4 regions of the Bacillus sp. XB1 genome follow, and region 4 is predicted to be linked to each of the others. Evidence: riboswitches for the same ligand, from Rfam matches in the RefSeq annotation. Region 4 holds a riboswitch; each other region holds the start of a gene.
The links. Region 4 has a riboswitch for S-adenosylmethionine ahead of ACK1U5_RS26470 (peptide ABC transporter substrate-binding protein). Riboswitches for the same ligand answer to the same signal wherever they lie in the genome.
Positions count from the first base shown of each region.

Region 1: linked by a shared signal. The riboswitch ahead of ACK1U5_RS23665 (methionine ABC transporter ATP-binding protein) and the one ahead of ACK1U5_RS26470 (peptide ABC transporter substrate-binding protein) in region 4 are both predicted to bind S-adenosylmethionine.
Region 2: linked by a shared signal. The riboswitch ahead of ACK1U5_RS11345 (Na+/H+ antiporter NhaC family protein) and the one ahead of ACK1U5_RS26470 (peptide ABC transporter substrate-binding protein) in region 4 are both predicted to bind S-adenosylmethionine.
Region 3: linked by a shared signal. The riboswitch ahead of ACK1U5_RS22580 (bifunctional O-acetylhomoserine aminocarboxypropyltransferase/cysteine synthase) and the one ahead of ACK1U5_RS26470 (peptide ABC transporter substrate-binding protein) in region 4 are both predicted to bind S-adenosylmethionine.

Region 1 is NZ_JBNRIL010000004.1:126,894-130,411, reverse strand. Features, by position in the region: gene ACK1U5_RS23670 (methionine ABC transporter permease) at 1-622, opposite strand, end outside; gene ACK1U5_RS23665 (methionine ABC transporter ATP-binding protein) at 615-1,640, opposite strand; SAM riboswitch class I at 1,819-1,926, opposite strand; gene ACK1U5_RS23660 (hypothetical protein) at 2,052-2,396, opposite strand; gene ACK1U5_RS23655 (thioredoxin family protein) at 2,549-2,857, opposite strand; gene ACK1U5_RS23650 (toprim domain-containing protein) at 2,861-3,205, opposite strand.
Region 2 is NZ_JBNRIL010000001.1:2,225,343-2,228,860, reverse strand. Features, by position in the region: gene gltP (glutamate/aspartate:proton symporter GltP) at 1-811, shown strand, start outside; gene ACK1U5_RS11350 (DUF402 domain-containing protein) at 880-1,398, shown strand; SAM riboswitch class I at 1,519-1,624, shown strand; gene ACK1U5_RS11345 (Na+/H+ antiporter NhaC family protein) at 1,719-3,035, shown strand; gene ACK1U5_RS11340 (lmo0954 family membrane protein) at 3,227-3,518, shown strand, end outside.
Region 3 is NZ_JBNRIL010000003.1:276,195-279,712, forward strand. Features, by position in the region: gene metA (homoserine O-acetyltransferase MetA) at 1-634, opposite strand, end outside; gene ACK1U5_RS22580 (bifunctional O-acetylhomoserine aminocarboxypropyltransferase/cysteine synthase) at 618-1,916, opposite strand; SAM riboswitch class I at 2,009-2,113, opposite strand; gene ACK1U5_RS22585 (chloride channel protein) at 2,435-3,518, shown strand, end outside.
Region 4 is NZ_JBNRIL010000007.1:54,570-58,087, reverse strand. Features, by position in the region: gene ACK1U5_RS26470 (peptide ABC transporter substrate-binding protein) at 1-1,368, opposite strand, end outside; SAM riboswitch class I at 1,501-1,605, opposite strand; gene ACK1U5_RS26465 (aldo/keto reductase) at 1,758-2,591, opposite strand; gene proC (pyrroline-5-carboxylate reductase) at 2,593-3,396, opposite strand; partial or broken gene ACK1U5_RS26455 (nicotinamide riboside transporter PnuC) at 3,513-3,518, shown strand, end outside.

The DNA of each region.
Region 1 (3,518 bases), on a different contig from region 4:
GGATTAAAAATACAACTAGTAATACACAAATTGTCGCAACGATTGTTACATCGTTATTCCCTCTCTGGAATCCTTCTAAGTAAGCAAGTGTTCCAAGGCCACCAGCACCAACAACTCCCGCCATTGCTGTATAGCCTACTAAAGCAATTGTCGTAACCGTAATACCAGATACTAATGCTGGTAATGATTCTGGAATTAACACTTTCAAAATAATTGTGCTTGTTTTTGCTCCCATTGCTTTTGAAGCTTCAATTACACCTTTATCAATTTCGCGAAGTGCAATTTCAACCATTCTCGCGTAGAATGGTGCGGCTCCAATAATTAAAGCCGGCAGAGCTGCACTTGCTCCAAGAATTGTTCCAAGAAGAATCTTTGTAAATGGGATTAATAAAATAATTAAAATGATGAACGGTATAGAGCGGAATATATTTACGAATGCTCCAATCACCGTATTAATTGATTTGTTTTCCCATAAATTATCTTTTGCTGTCATGAAGAGTAACAATCCTAAAATTAGTCCTAAAACAAATGTCGCAAGGGCTGCGATTGCCGTCATATATAACGTTTCACCAGTTGCTTCTAACATTTGATTCCAATCAACATTTGCGAGTAACTTATCCATGTGCAATCACCTCCAGCTCTACTTGATCTTGATGAATTCCTTCTATTGCTTGCTGGATCGCTGTTTCCTCACCATTTAAATGAACAACTAAACTACCGTAAGAACCGTTATTCGTTTGTGCAATATTTCCTTGCAAAATGCTAACTTCTATATCACTGCGTTGCATTAATCGTTGAAGCACTGGTCTTTCTACAGCCTCACCGATAAACTGCAAACGAATTACTTTTCCATCTGGATATTTTTCAATTAAATTTTCAATTGTTTCATTTGTATCTTCAGAATCTGTTAACTGCTGTACAAATCGTTTCGTAATATCTTGCTTCGGATTACGGAATACATCAAGTACTGGACCTGTTTCTACAATCTTTCCTCTCTCCATTACCGCCACTCGGTTACAAATCTTTCGAATCACGTGCATTTCATGTGTAATGAGTACAATTGTTAAACCAAGGCGCTTATTAATGTCTAATAGTAAATCTAAAATTTGATCTGTCGTTTCCGGATCAAGAGCTGACGTTGCTTCATCACATAAAAGCACTTGTGGATTGTTAGCTAATGCTCTTGCAATCCCGACGCGTTGCTTTTGTCCTCCACTCAGCTGAGATGGGTACGCGTCTCCTCTTCCTTCTAATCCAACAAGATGAATTAATTCATCAACACGTTTTCTTCTCTTCGCTTTATCAACACCTGCAATTTCAAGTGGAAACTCAATATTTTCACGTACAGTTCGTGACCAAAGTAAGTTGAAGTGTTGAAAAATCATTCCGATTTCTTGTCTTGCCTTACGAAGTTCACTTCCTGTAATTGCTGATATAACACGATTCGCAATTGTAATTTGGCCAGAAGTCGGTTTCTCTAACTGATTAAACAATCTGATTAACGAACTTTTTCCAGCGCCGCTATATCCAATAACACCAAATATTTCGCCTTTTTCTATTTTTAAATTGGCGTTATCTACAGCAGTGACATCACCGCTTTTCGCCTTATATATTTTCTTTACGTTCTCTAATAGAATCATGATGTTCACCCCTTTTTTGTTTGGATCGACTCCGCAATTTTTTATTTTTAATGCGTGTAGTCCACTGTTATCATTACTTTTATTATTTGAATGTCCTCCACATTCAAACAATAAAAAAACCTTCCTGCTTTAGAGAAGCAGAAAGGTTTATATGCGTATATAACAACATTATCCCTCTCTCTCATCTCTCAAAGCATTCGCTTTGCAGGAATTGGCACCATTTCAACATAAGTTGACGGTTGCCGGGCTTCACAGGGCACAGTCCCTCCACCTCTCTTGATAAGAGAAATCAGATTCAATTTTCGTCTGATTTGAAATTTATGAAATTGTCTATATTTTATGACTTGAATTGTATCAATATACACTCACCATGTCAACAGAAATTTTCGCAAAAAATGAAACTTCAGAATTTTAAGCACCTACTGACATCGGTTTACATATATGAAACATCGATTCCACTAATAACATCGTTCGGTACGTTCCTGAATATTGTACACGTCCATCGTTCATTAACATTTGCAATCGTACATTTCCATTCACCAATTGTTCTATATCCTTTTCATCTAAGCAAATGATTTGTTCCGTTCCTCTTTCCTCATGTACCAGCTCTATATAATCTCTTGAAATTTGTAACGAACAACTTTCATCTCCAAAGCGAAAATTAACAGTTTTTTCTTCTTGTCTTAAAAGCGGTTCTAAATGATATTGACCATTAGCGTAATTTACAAATGATTGAAGCAAAGAATATAATCTCACCCTAAATCACATCCTTCATATCACTTTCTATTACATACCATTCCCTCTCACTAAAGAGCAATCCTGTTATTTTCGCTCGACAAATACTGTATCCACCCTGCATCTCGACATATTTCCCAAGAAATATGTCGAGGCGGCAAAAATTTTGCCGCCTACTTTAATTCCGTATATAAATATTCAACCGAATGAAATGCGTATATCTTCTTCATCAGTGTCCCATTTTCAAAAACAAGTAAACAAGGTACACTTTCAATCCCATACTCTTTCGCTAAATACGGAGCATAATTTAAATCTAACATCCCAATTTTGAGGCCTTCAATTGTCATCTCAACGACTGTTAACATCTTTTTTGCTAATTGGCATGTTCCACACATTGGAGTATATACATATAATACTGTTTTTTCTTCGTTCTCTATTAGGGCTGTAGCTTCGGCTCCTGTCCAATCAATCACTTCTATCATTCCTTACCGTAAATATTCTGTATAAACGTCAATGTCGGCTCCCCATAATACATTTGCTAAGTGTGTAGATGGCGCAGTTGCCACTTCTCGGTACGAGCGATCAATATAGATATGCTCGGCTTGCGGAAATTCTTTTCGAAATTGTTTCCTTAACTTTTCTCCAGCATCATCAGCATCCACTAGCACATACACTTCCTTATCAAAAAACTGATCAACGAGCTCATCCATTTTCGACAAACCAATTGTACCATTTGTACAAACAATTTCCACCGGTTCACGAATAATAGATTCAATCTTTCTTCTATCTGATGTACCTTCTACAATAATGACTTTTTCTACATAAATCATATGTCATCACCCGATCACCATATACTATATAACCTTGAACTTAGTATATAGTATATTCGTTATTTTCATGTTGTTTCCTGTTTATTTTTGCAAAAGAAAAGCGGAAGCGGCTCGTTTAGAACAGGAGGGCATTGGAACTCCTGAACTAGAGGCGCCTTTTGCCTCAAGTGAAGGAGTGAAATGATCGACTGTTCTAGCCGCTGGAGCTGGATCATAAAGAAAAGCGGAACCGACTGTTTAGCCCTGTTGGCTAAGGTTCTTTCGCACAGAAGACGCTTTTTGTCTTCTTGTGCGGAGGGTTCTTAGACATGAA
Region 2 (3,518 bases), on a different contig from region 4:
CTTCTTCTCTGTACTATTTGGTTTAGGTGTAGCAGCAATTGGTGAAAGAGGAAGACCAGTTCTTCAATTTTTCCAAGGTGTAGCTGACGCAATGTTTTACGTAACAAACCAAGTTATGAAATTTGCACCATTTGGTGTGTTTGCACTAATTGGTGTTACAGTTTCTACATTTGGTCTTGCTTCATTAATTCCATTAGGGAAATTACTAATTGTCGTATATGGGGCAATGATCTTCTTCGTCGTAGTTGTCTTAGGACTTACAGCGAAAATATTTGGAATCAACATTTTCCAATTCTTTAAGATTTTAAAAGACGAGCTGATCTTAGCGTATTCTACAGCAAGCTCAGAAACAGTTTTACCAAAAATCATGGAGAAAATGGAGAAATTCGGTTGTCCGAAAGCAATTACATCTTTCGTTATTCCGACAGGTTATTCATTTAACTTAGATGGATCAACTTTATATCAAGCAATTGCGGCTATTTTCTTAGCGCAAATGTACGGTATTGATTTATCTATTACACAACAAATTACATTATTGCTTGTATTAATGGTTACATCAAAAGGTATCGCAGGTGTACCGGGCGTATCATTCGTTGTATTATTAGCGACACTTGGTACAGTAGGTATTCCACCTGAAGGCTTAGCGTTCATTGCTGGTATTGACCGTATTTTAGATATGGCTCGTACAGCAGTTAACGTTGTAGGAAACTCTTTAGCAGCTGTAGTTATGTCTAAGTGGGAAGGTCAATATGACGCTGAAAAAGGACAAGCTTATTTAAAAGAGATTTCTGAAAAGGGTCAAGCGGCTTAATTATAATATGAACAAGCTCTCACATAATATGTGGGAGCTTTTCTGTATATAGAAGAGGAGCAGACATAATGAAACGTAAATATGGTGACGGTTCTTCGTGGAAGAGACTAATAGAAAAGAGTTATACGGTTAAGCAAGTGGAAGAGGGAATGCTCGGAATACTGGATATAAAAAAGGTGAGAGAGTCTAGTTGTAAAGAATATGATGGTGAAGAACTTTGTATTGCAGCGGATCAGTATACGTGGATTCAATATTTCATAGACGGGAAAAACTTTGCGATTACCGCTATGTTAGATGATCAGAAAAAATTAGTGCAATATTATATCGATGTGGCGAAAGAATATAAAATAGATGATCGTGGTTTACCTTATTTTGATGATTTATATTTAGATGTAGTATTATTACCTAGCGGTAAGGTGTATGTATTAGATGAAGAGGAGCTAGAGGATGCTTATAAAAGTGGCGATGTCACGAAGGAAGAGTATGAGTTAGCTTGGTACACTACGAAATGGATATTAGCAACAATAAAAAATAGTGAATTTTATTGGATTTCAATATTAAAAGAAGAAATAGAAAAGTTAAAATGATTGTTGTATTCAAATTTTTGTATAATTACCAAAAAAATCTATACAAAAAATAATTGACTTTTGTTTTGTAAGCGAGTAAAGTTAGGGAAGAAATTATTATTAAAAAATAAATATGAAACCTTCTTATAAAGAGAGGCGGAGGGACTGGCCCTACGATGCCTCGGCAGCGGACTCGATTTCAGAGTGCTGTGCCAAATCCAGCAAGCGTGTGCTTGAAAGATGAGAAGAGCGTTTCTTATAGATGTATAAGACCTCTTCTCATCGGAAGAGGTCTTTTGTTATTCATTAGAAAAAGGTTGAAACTAAGGAGAGATGGTACTTTGAAAGAAACGAGAGGAAATGGTTTAGCTTTATTACCACTTGGGATATTTTTGGCGCTATTTATTGGTTCTGGGATTATTACAGGTGATTTCTATAAATTGCCGATACTTGTAGCGATTTCAATTGCTGTAGGAGTCGCTTTAGTGATGAATCGTAAAGAAAGTTTTAATGTGAAAGTAGAGCGGTTCGCTAAAGGTGCAGGAAATCCGGATATTATGATTATGGTATTAATTTTTGTGCTTGCAGGTGCATTTTCTGAAACTGCTAAAGGAATGGGTGGAGTAGACTCAACTGTTAATTTAGCGTTAACTATTTTACCGCCAGGATTTATCGTAGCTGGAATCTTTGTTATTGGTGCATTTATTTCATTAGCGATGGGAACTTCAATGGGAACAATTGCAGCATTAGCGCCGATTGCTGTAGGTATTAGTGGTCAAACTGATATCTCAATTGCGCTTGCAATGGCTACTGTTGTTGGCGGAGCGATGTTTGGTGATAATTTATCATTTATTTCAGATACAACAATCGCAGCTGTTCGTTCACAAGGAACAGAAATGAAAGATAAGTTTAAAACGAACTTTTTAATTGTGTTACCAGCAGCTATTATTACAATTGTACTATTAGTAATAGTTACTTCAGGGAGTGACACGCAGATTAAAGCACATAGCTTTGATTGGATAAAGATTTTACCGTACGCAGGAGTACTGATTACAGCGCTACTTGGCTGGAATGTACTTATTGTATTAACTGGTGGAACTGTACTATCTGGTGTTATCGGTCTTATAGATGGAAGTTACACGTTAGAAAGTTTCTTTAAAAGTGTAACGACTGGAATGGGCGGTATGATGGAGTTAGTATTACTTGCTATATTAATTGGCGGTATGGTTGAATTAATCCAATATAATGGTGGTATTCAATATTTAATGAATATATTAACACGTAATATTCGTTCGAAAAAAGGAGCGGAATTTGGTATTGCTGGTTTAGTGAGTATGACGAATATGTGTACAGCGAATAATACGATTTCAATTATCTTTACAGGCCCGCTTGCAAAAAATATTGCAGATCAATATGAAATAGACCCTCGTAAATCAGCGAGTGTATTAGATCTTTTCTCATGTTGTGTGCAAGGATTAATTCCGTACGGTGCCCAAATGTTAACGGCAGCAGGATTTGCAGCGTTATCTCCGGTTGAATTGTTGCCATATGCATTTTATCCAATCTTAGTTGGAGTATGTGGGATTGCTTCTATTTTAATTGGGTTTCCAAGGTTTTCGAAAGTAGCTGAGAAAAAAGAGTATCATAAAACAGCTTAATTTAATATGAATGTTAGTAATTAAAAAACGTGCAGAGGATAGACTCTGCACGTTTTTTTGCGTAAAGGGCTGTAAAGGGCTGAATATGACTCGGTCTTAAGTCTGAGTTAAAAACGGTTCTTAAGCTCGTTATGGAAAGATGAAAAAATAGTTAAGATAAGAGTATCAAATCGAAGGGAGGCAAGCACAAGATGAAACAATTTCTAGCGTTTATCGCAGCCGGTATTTTGGCTTTAATTGCTCTTGGTAGTCTTGCTGGTATTGTAGGATTTGCAATCGGAGCAGGAGTTGTATATTGGAGCTATAAATCATTTGTGCGAGCTAAATCATTTTTTGGAAAGTTAGCTTGGGGGATTGTTGGTTTAATCGGTTTATCCATTGCACTTTCTCATTCGCCAGCATTAATCGGTATCGCTGCTTTAGTGGTTTTATACTACGGATACCGTGAGTGGAAAAAAGAAAAAGATGTAGTTGTTGAATCTG
Region 3 (3,518 bases), on a different contig from region 4:
CTAACAATGTTAAGTCTTTCACTCCTCTAATATCATTCTCTCGTACTTCTGTATGACGAGAATGCGGAGCAAAAAACAATTCATCAAATCCTTGTAACAATTTCACATGTTGCTCGCAAACTTCATGTTCAAATACACCGAACATTTTTTCCTTAAGGGGATACTTTGGAACACCATAATGATAGTACAAGCCAGCCTGTGCTCCCCAGCAAATATGGAGCGTAGATGTTACATTCGTTTTTGAATACTCCATAATATGTTTAAGCTCTTCCCAATAATCTACCTCTTCAAAAGCGAGGGTCTCCACTGGCGCTCCTGTAATAATGAGCCCATCAAACTTTTCATTTTCAATATCACGAAACGTTTTATAAAAGCTTGTTAAATGTTCTTGCGTTACATTACGAGATAGATGTGATTCCATATGAAGCAAATGAACATCTAATTGTAACGGTGTGTTTCCAATTAAGCGAAGTAATTGCGCCTCTGTGTCTTGCTTCGTTGGCATTAAATTTAATATAGCAATTTTTAAAGCGCGTATATCTTGTGTTTCCGCTCGCTCCTTCGTCATTACAAAAATATTTTCTTTTTGTAACACTTTGCGAGCCGGTAAATCTTTATCAATTATGATCGGCATGTGTTTTGCCCCCAACTAGAGCTGCTTCCAAATCTGCAATAATATCAGAAACATCTTCTATACCAACTGATAAACGAATTAAATCAGATGTAACACCAGCTAAACGCTGATCTTCAGCATTTAATTGTCTATGCGTCGTACTAGCAGGATGTATAACGCAAGTTCGTGCATCAGCTACGTGCGTTACAAGAGTTGCTAGTTTTACATTTGCGATAAATTCTTTTGCTGCTTCTAATCCGCCTTTAATACCGAAAGTTAAAACACCACTAGCGCCTTTTTTCAAGTACTGTTGTGCCAATGAGTAATTTTCATTACTATCTAAGCCCGGATAATTCACCCATTCAATACGTTCATGGCTAGCAAGCCACTTAGCAACTGCAAGAGCATTTTCACTATGACGTTCCATTCGTAAATGCAATGTTTCTAAGCCAATATTGCTAATATATGCATTGAATGGGCTCATACAATTTCCATAATCTCTTAATAGCTGAACACGTGCTTTCACAATATACGCTGCTGCACCAAAGTTTTGAACGTAACTTACACCGTGATAACTTGGATCTGGTTCAACAAGTTCAGGATACTTTCCATTTGTCCAATCAAAGTTTCCACCGTCAATTACAATACCGCCTAAGGAGCTCGCATGCCCATCGATATACTTCGTCGTAGAATGAACAATAATATTTGCCCCATGTTCAAACGCCTGGCATAAATAAGGAGTTGCTAATGTATTATCAACGATAAAAGGTACCTCTAATTCTTTAGCAGCAGCTGAAAATTCTTTAAAATTTAAAACATTCATCGCTGGATTTCCTAACGATTCTGCATAGATAAGTTTCGTCTTGTCATTAGCAAGCGCCGTAATTTCATCTGCCGTTAAATTTGGATTAAAGAACGTAACATCAATACCCAGTTTACGCAAACTCACTCCAAATAAATTAAACGTTCCCCCGTAAACCGTTGAAGAACAAAGTAAATGATCCCCACTACTACAAATATTTAAAACTGCGAGCATAATAGCTGCTTGCCCAGAAGCCGTTGCAACAGCTCCTACACCGCCTTCTAAATCTGATAACTTCTGCTCAAATGCGGCTAGAGTAGGGTTTCCAATACGTGTATAAATATATCCTTCTGCCTCTAAGTTAAATAGGGCTGCTAAATCATCTGAAGTATCGTATTTATATGTTGTACTTTGATAAAGTGGTAAAACACGTGGTTCACCATTTTTTGGCGTATAGCCACCTTGCACACAAATTGTTCCTTTTCCCCATGATTCTCCCATCTCTCATTCTCCTTTCTTTTATACAAAATAAAAAACTGCCCCTTTCCTGAAAACAAGAAAGGAGCAGTTTGAAAACACGCTCTAAAGGCTCTTTCTTATCTCTCAGGATTACTACCTGCAGGATTTGGCACAATTCCGTTATACGGCTGTTGCCAAGGTTTCATCGGGCCTGTCCCTCCACCTTTTCTTGATAAGACTATGCAATTACCGTTGATTTTATAGCAATAATTTCCTAATGTCAAACAGTTTTTCTGAATGTTCTAAAATAAATGTTAACAGTTTCATATAAAGCAACAAAAGAAATATATTCTAGTCTATTTCAAAAAAGACCTTTAAAAACCTCAAATCAATCTATAAAATTAAATAAGTAATTTAACCTATAAATTCAAATTCCCCTAAAGTTAGCCTATATGTTGAATAGGCCATCTTCTCAAAAAGATACTATATATATTCAATCCATTTTTCACTAGTATATTTCACTTTTTTACCTACTAAGATTTACATAACGGAGGTATAACATGACAAATAAAAAAGATATGCAGTACATACTTGCTCTATATGGCATTCTTCTAGGATCTATAGTAGGAGCTACAGTCTGGTTATTTTTAGTCACAATAAATATTGGAATCCACTTTATTTGGGGATACTTGCCTGAAGTTCTCTCTTTTCCCTCTTATTACACCCTTTGCGTAACAATAATTGGCGGGGTCCTTGTTGGTCTATCACAAAAACATTTCGGTACATACCCACGCCTTATGCCTGAAGTGATGGCTGAATATAAAAAAACTGGTCGAATCGAATATCGCTTTGTCCATCAGGCTACTTTAACAGCGATTATTGTTTTAATTTTCGGAGCTAGTCTTGGTCCAGAAGCCGCACTAGTTGGAATTATAGGCGGACTGTGCACATGGGTAGGGGATCGCTTTAAATTTGCCTTAAAGGGTATGAATGAGCTAACCGAGATCGGAATTGGAGCTACTTTAAGTGTCATTTTTAACGCACCATTATTCGGTTATTTAGCACCAAATGAAAATGAGGGGGAACAAATTGCTGCTTTTTCTAAAGGAAAAAAGGCGATTGTATACTTAACTACTACTTTCGCAGGTTTTTCTGTTTATTTACTACTGAGTAAACTCGATAATCGTGGATCCTTTATTGTTGATTTCGGGGAAGGTGCACTTTCTTTCAATGAATGGATCGCATTTCTTCCACTTGCTAGTATCGGTGCTATAGTTGGTTTCTTTTATTTCAAGTTAGAATTCACATTAGAGAAGTTAATTCACCCTTTTAGGGAATACAAACTGACACTCGGAATTATCGGTGGTATTTTATTAGGAATTGCGGGAACTTTTCTTCCGTACACATTATTTTCAGGGGAACATCAATTAAAAGAATTAGTTGTTGAATGGAGCCATTTATCTTTTTGGATACTACTTCTTTCAGGGATTTTAAAGTTGTGCATTACTGCCGTTTGTTTGAACACAGGGTGGCGAGGTGGACATATCTTCCCAATTATATTTTCCGGGTCAAGTATCGGATACGCTGTAGCATCTATTCTTCCTATAGATCCAGTAGCATCTGTTGCCATCGTAACGACAGCAA
Region 4 (3,518 bases):
CTCAAGGAATGTAATTGGATCCGCAAAGTCAGGGCTCCAGCCATCAATTCCGATTTCGTAGTCACCTTTTAATAAAAGCGAAACTTGTTGCTTACGCGGTTGCGGTTTTATATTTACTGTTAATCCATCTAGATTCTTTTCTAGTTGTCCTTTTAAGAATTCACCAGTTTTCTTATCAAGGTCAGCATCACTCGTTAATAATTCTAATGTTATCTTTTCAGAACCAAGCTCTTGTTTAGCTTTTTTCCATAACTCTTGTGCAGATTTTGTATCAACTTTTGTTAAATCGCCATTTGCAGTACGGAAGTCTTTTCCTTCAGGTCCTTTTGCAAAGTTTTTTGGAACGAGACCAAATGTTGGTGTAGATCCATCATTTAATAACGTATTTACAAAGGATTTTCTATCAATTGTTTGATCAATTGCTTGGCGTGCAGAAACGTTTTGAAGCACTTTGTTTTGTTGATTCATACGTAAAAATTGTACGCCTACGTTTGGACGTTCTTTAAAGTTAGCATCCTTTTTATATTTATCGACGAAGTCAGATGTTAGTTTTATACGATCTAATTGTTTTGACTCGAATAAATTTACTTCTGTTGATTTTTCTTTTACGATGTTAAAATTGATTTCTTCTAGTTTGACAGTATCTTTATCCCAATAGGTAGGGTTTTTCTTGAATTTAAAGCTTTGTTCGTGCTTCCAATCGCTTAGTGTAAAAGCTCCGTTGTACAAGATTGTATTATCTTCTAAAGCGTACTTATCACCTTGTGCTTTAAAGAATTCCTCGTTAATTGGTAGAAATGTTGGGAACGCTGTTAAGCTAATAAAATACGGAACAGGACGCTCCAATTCTACCTCAAACGTATGGTCATCAACTGCTTTTACACCAAGTTGGTCGGCTGGAAGTTCTTTGTTGTTAATTTTTGTTGCGTTTTTAATATCAAAGAATAGAAATGCATATTCAGAGGCTGTTGCTGGATCTACGGCTCTTTGCCAAGCGAACACAAAATCTTTAGCTGTAACAGGAGTGCCGTTTGACCATTTTGAATCTCGCAAATGGAATGTGTATTTCGTTTTATCGCCACTTACTTCATGAGATTTTGCAACACCAGGAACAGGTTTGTTACCTTCACCAAGATTATACAAACCTTCAAATACGTTTCTCATTACTTGACCAGAATCAGTATCTGTAGCACGAGCCGTATCCATTGTTCGTATTTCAGTAGGTGAAGATAAGTTTAAAACCTGTTTACTAGGTGCCTCGTCTTTTGCATTTGCTCCGCTTGCTTCGTTTTTATAACTACCGCAACCAGTTAATAAAATACTTACTCCTACAACTGATGCAATACCGGGTACAAACTTCTTTTTCATTTGATTTTCCTCCTAAATAATTAAGTTTGGATGATGATGAGGGAAATGAAAAATAAAAAATCCCTCTTTTCATATTGAGAAAGAGGGATTTTTACGTACAAGTTATGCACCCGTATATAAACGAAGTCCCTCATTCTATCTTTCAAGCATAAAGCTTGCAGGAAGTGGCACAGTATTCAAAATGAACCTGTTGCCGAGGTTTCAAAGGGCCAGTCCCTCCACCTCTCTTGATACAATGAGTAAACGAATAAATTTTATTAATTTTTGTGTTTCTTTGATAATTCAAAATCTTACACCTTGAATAATGAAGTGTCAACTAAATGAAATATAGTTTAAATTTTCAGTTTTATTAAATGGAAAAATCACTGCATAGGGCAGTGGTTTTTCTACTAGAAGTTAAAGTTATCTGGATCTGGACCAACGCGACGATCTTCATTTAAAGCTTGAATTGCTTTCATATCATCAGCACTTAATTCAAAGTCGAAGATGTTTGCATTTTCAATAATGCGATGTTCTTTAATTGATTTGGGAATTGTTACAACTTCGTTTTGTAAATCCCAGCGTAAAATAATTTGCGCAGTTGATTTATTATATTTTGTCGCAATTTCTTGTAACGTTGGATTATCTAGTTGTTGTCCTTGCATTAATGGTGACCAAGCTTCAAGCTGAATATTATGTTCTTTACAGAATGCATGTAACTCTTCTTGTGCTAAACGTGGGTGGTATTCCACTTGGTTGACCATTGGCTTAATTTCAGCAATTTCAAATACGTCTTGTAAGTGGTGAATGTGGAAATTACTCACACCGATAGCGCGAACACGGCCATCTTTATAAAGTTTTTCTAATGCTTTCCATGATTCGGTATATTTCCCTTTTACAGGCCAATGTACTAAATATAAATCTAAATATTCTAGACCTAATTTCTCTAATGTAGTTTCAAATGCTTGAAGTGTTGTTTCATATCCTTGATCGCTATTCCATACTTTTGAGGTAATAAATAATTCTTCGCGTGAAACACCGGATTCACGAATCGCTTGTCCAACGCCTTCTTCATTTTGATAGATTGCTGCAGTATCGATGCTGCGGTAGCCATTTTTAATTGCTGCTTTTACAGAATCAATTACTTCTGAACCATCTTCTACTTTAAAAACACCTAAACCAAACCAAGGCATTTTTACACCGTTATGTAATGTTGTATAGTCTTTTAAACTTGTTAAAATCATATTATTTCCCCCTAGCTTTTTTGTTTGTTGCTTCTACTGCTTTTTGAATTGCCTCTGAAAAATTATATTCGTATAAAGTTTTGAGACCCTCAGCTGTGGAACCACCTGGCGTTGTTACTTGTTCGCGGAGGTTAGCTGGATTTTGCGTTTGTTCGAGCATAGAAGCAGAGCCAGAAATCATTTGAATGACAAGATGTTTTGCGGTTTCTTCATCGACTCCATAACTTTTTGTTGTTTCAATTAAGCTTTCAGCAAAGTAATAAAGGAAGGCTGGTGCACTTCCAGTAACTGCAGTAAGCTGATGAACTTCTTCCTCAGTACAAAGTTGCGAAGTACCAATACCTTTTAAAAGCAGTTGCAGGGTTTCTTGATGCATCTCATTTACTGATTGTCCCATTGTATATAAGGAGATAGATTTTCCAATTTCAGCAGCTGTATTAGGCATAATCCAAGCAACAGGCGTGCCCTTTGGGAGTCTAGCTTCTAAATAAGATGGTCCAATGCCAGCTGCGACTGTTACGACTAGTTGATTTGATATTAACGGAGATAGCTCAGCTAATAACTCTTCATGAGCAGAAGGTGGCATTGCTAAAACAACCGTATCAACAGATGTAACATGCTGTTTCCAATCTGTTGCAGTAGACACATTATATCGATGTTGTAACTGTTTTAGCTTTTCTACGTTGCTTCGATTAGAGACGATAATTTCTTCGATGTACTCTTTGCTTGTTTTAAGTAATCCGGAAAATATAGCTTCTGCCATACGACCGGCACCAATAAATAAAATTCGATGTTTAGTTAGCATATTCTTTATTCCTTTCTAGTAGAGATATGTTATAAAAACGATATCATCTTTAAGAGAATGTTGTAAAAAGAAAAGACTTACCGTAGATGGAATGGATAATGAGAAGGCGGAAATTCATGCTA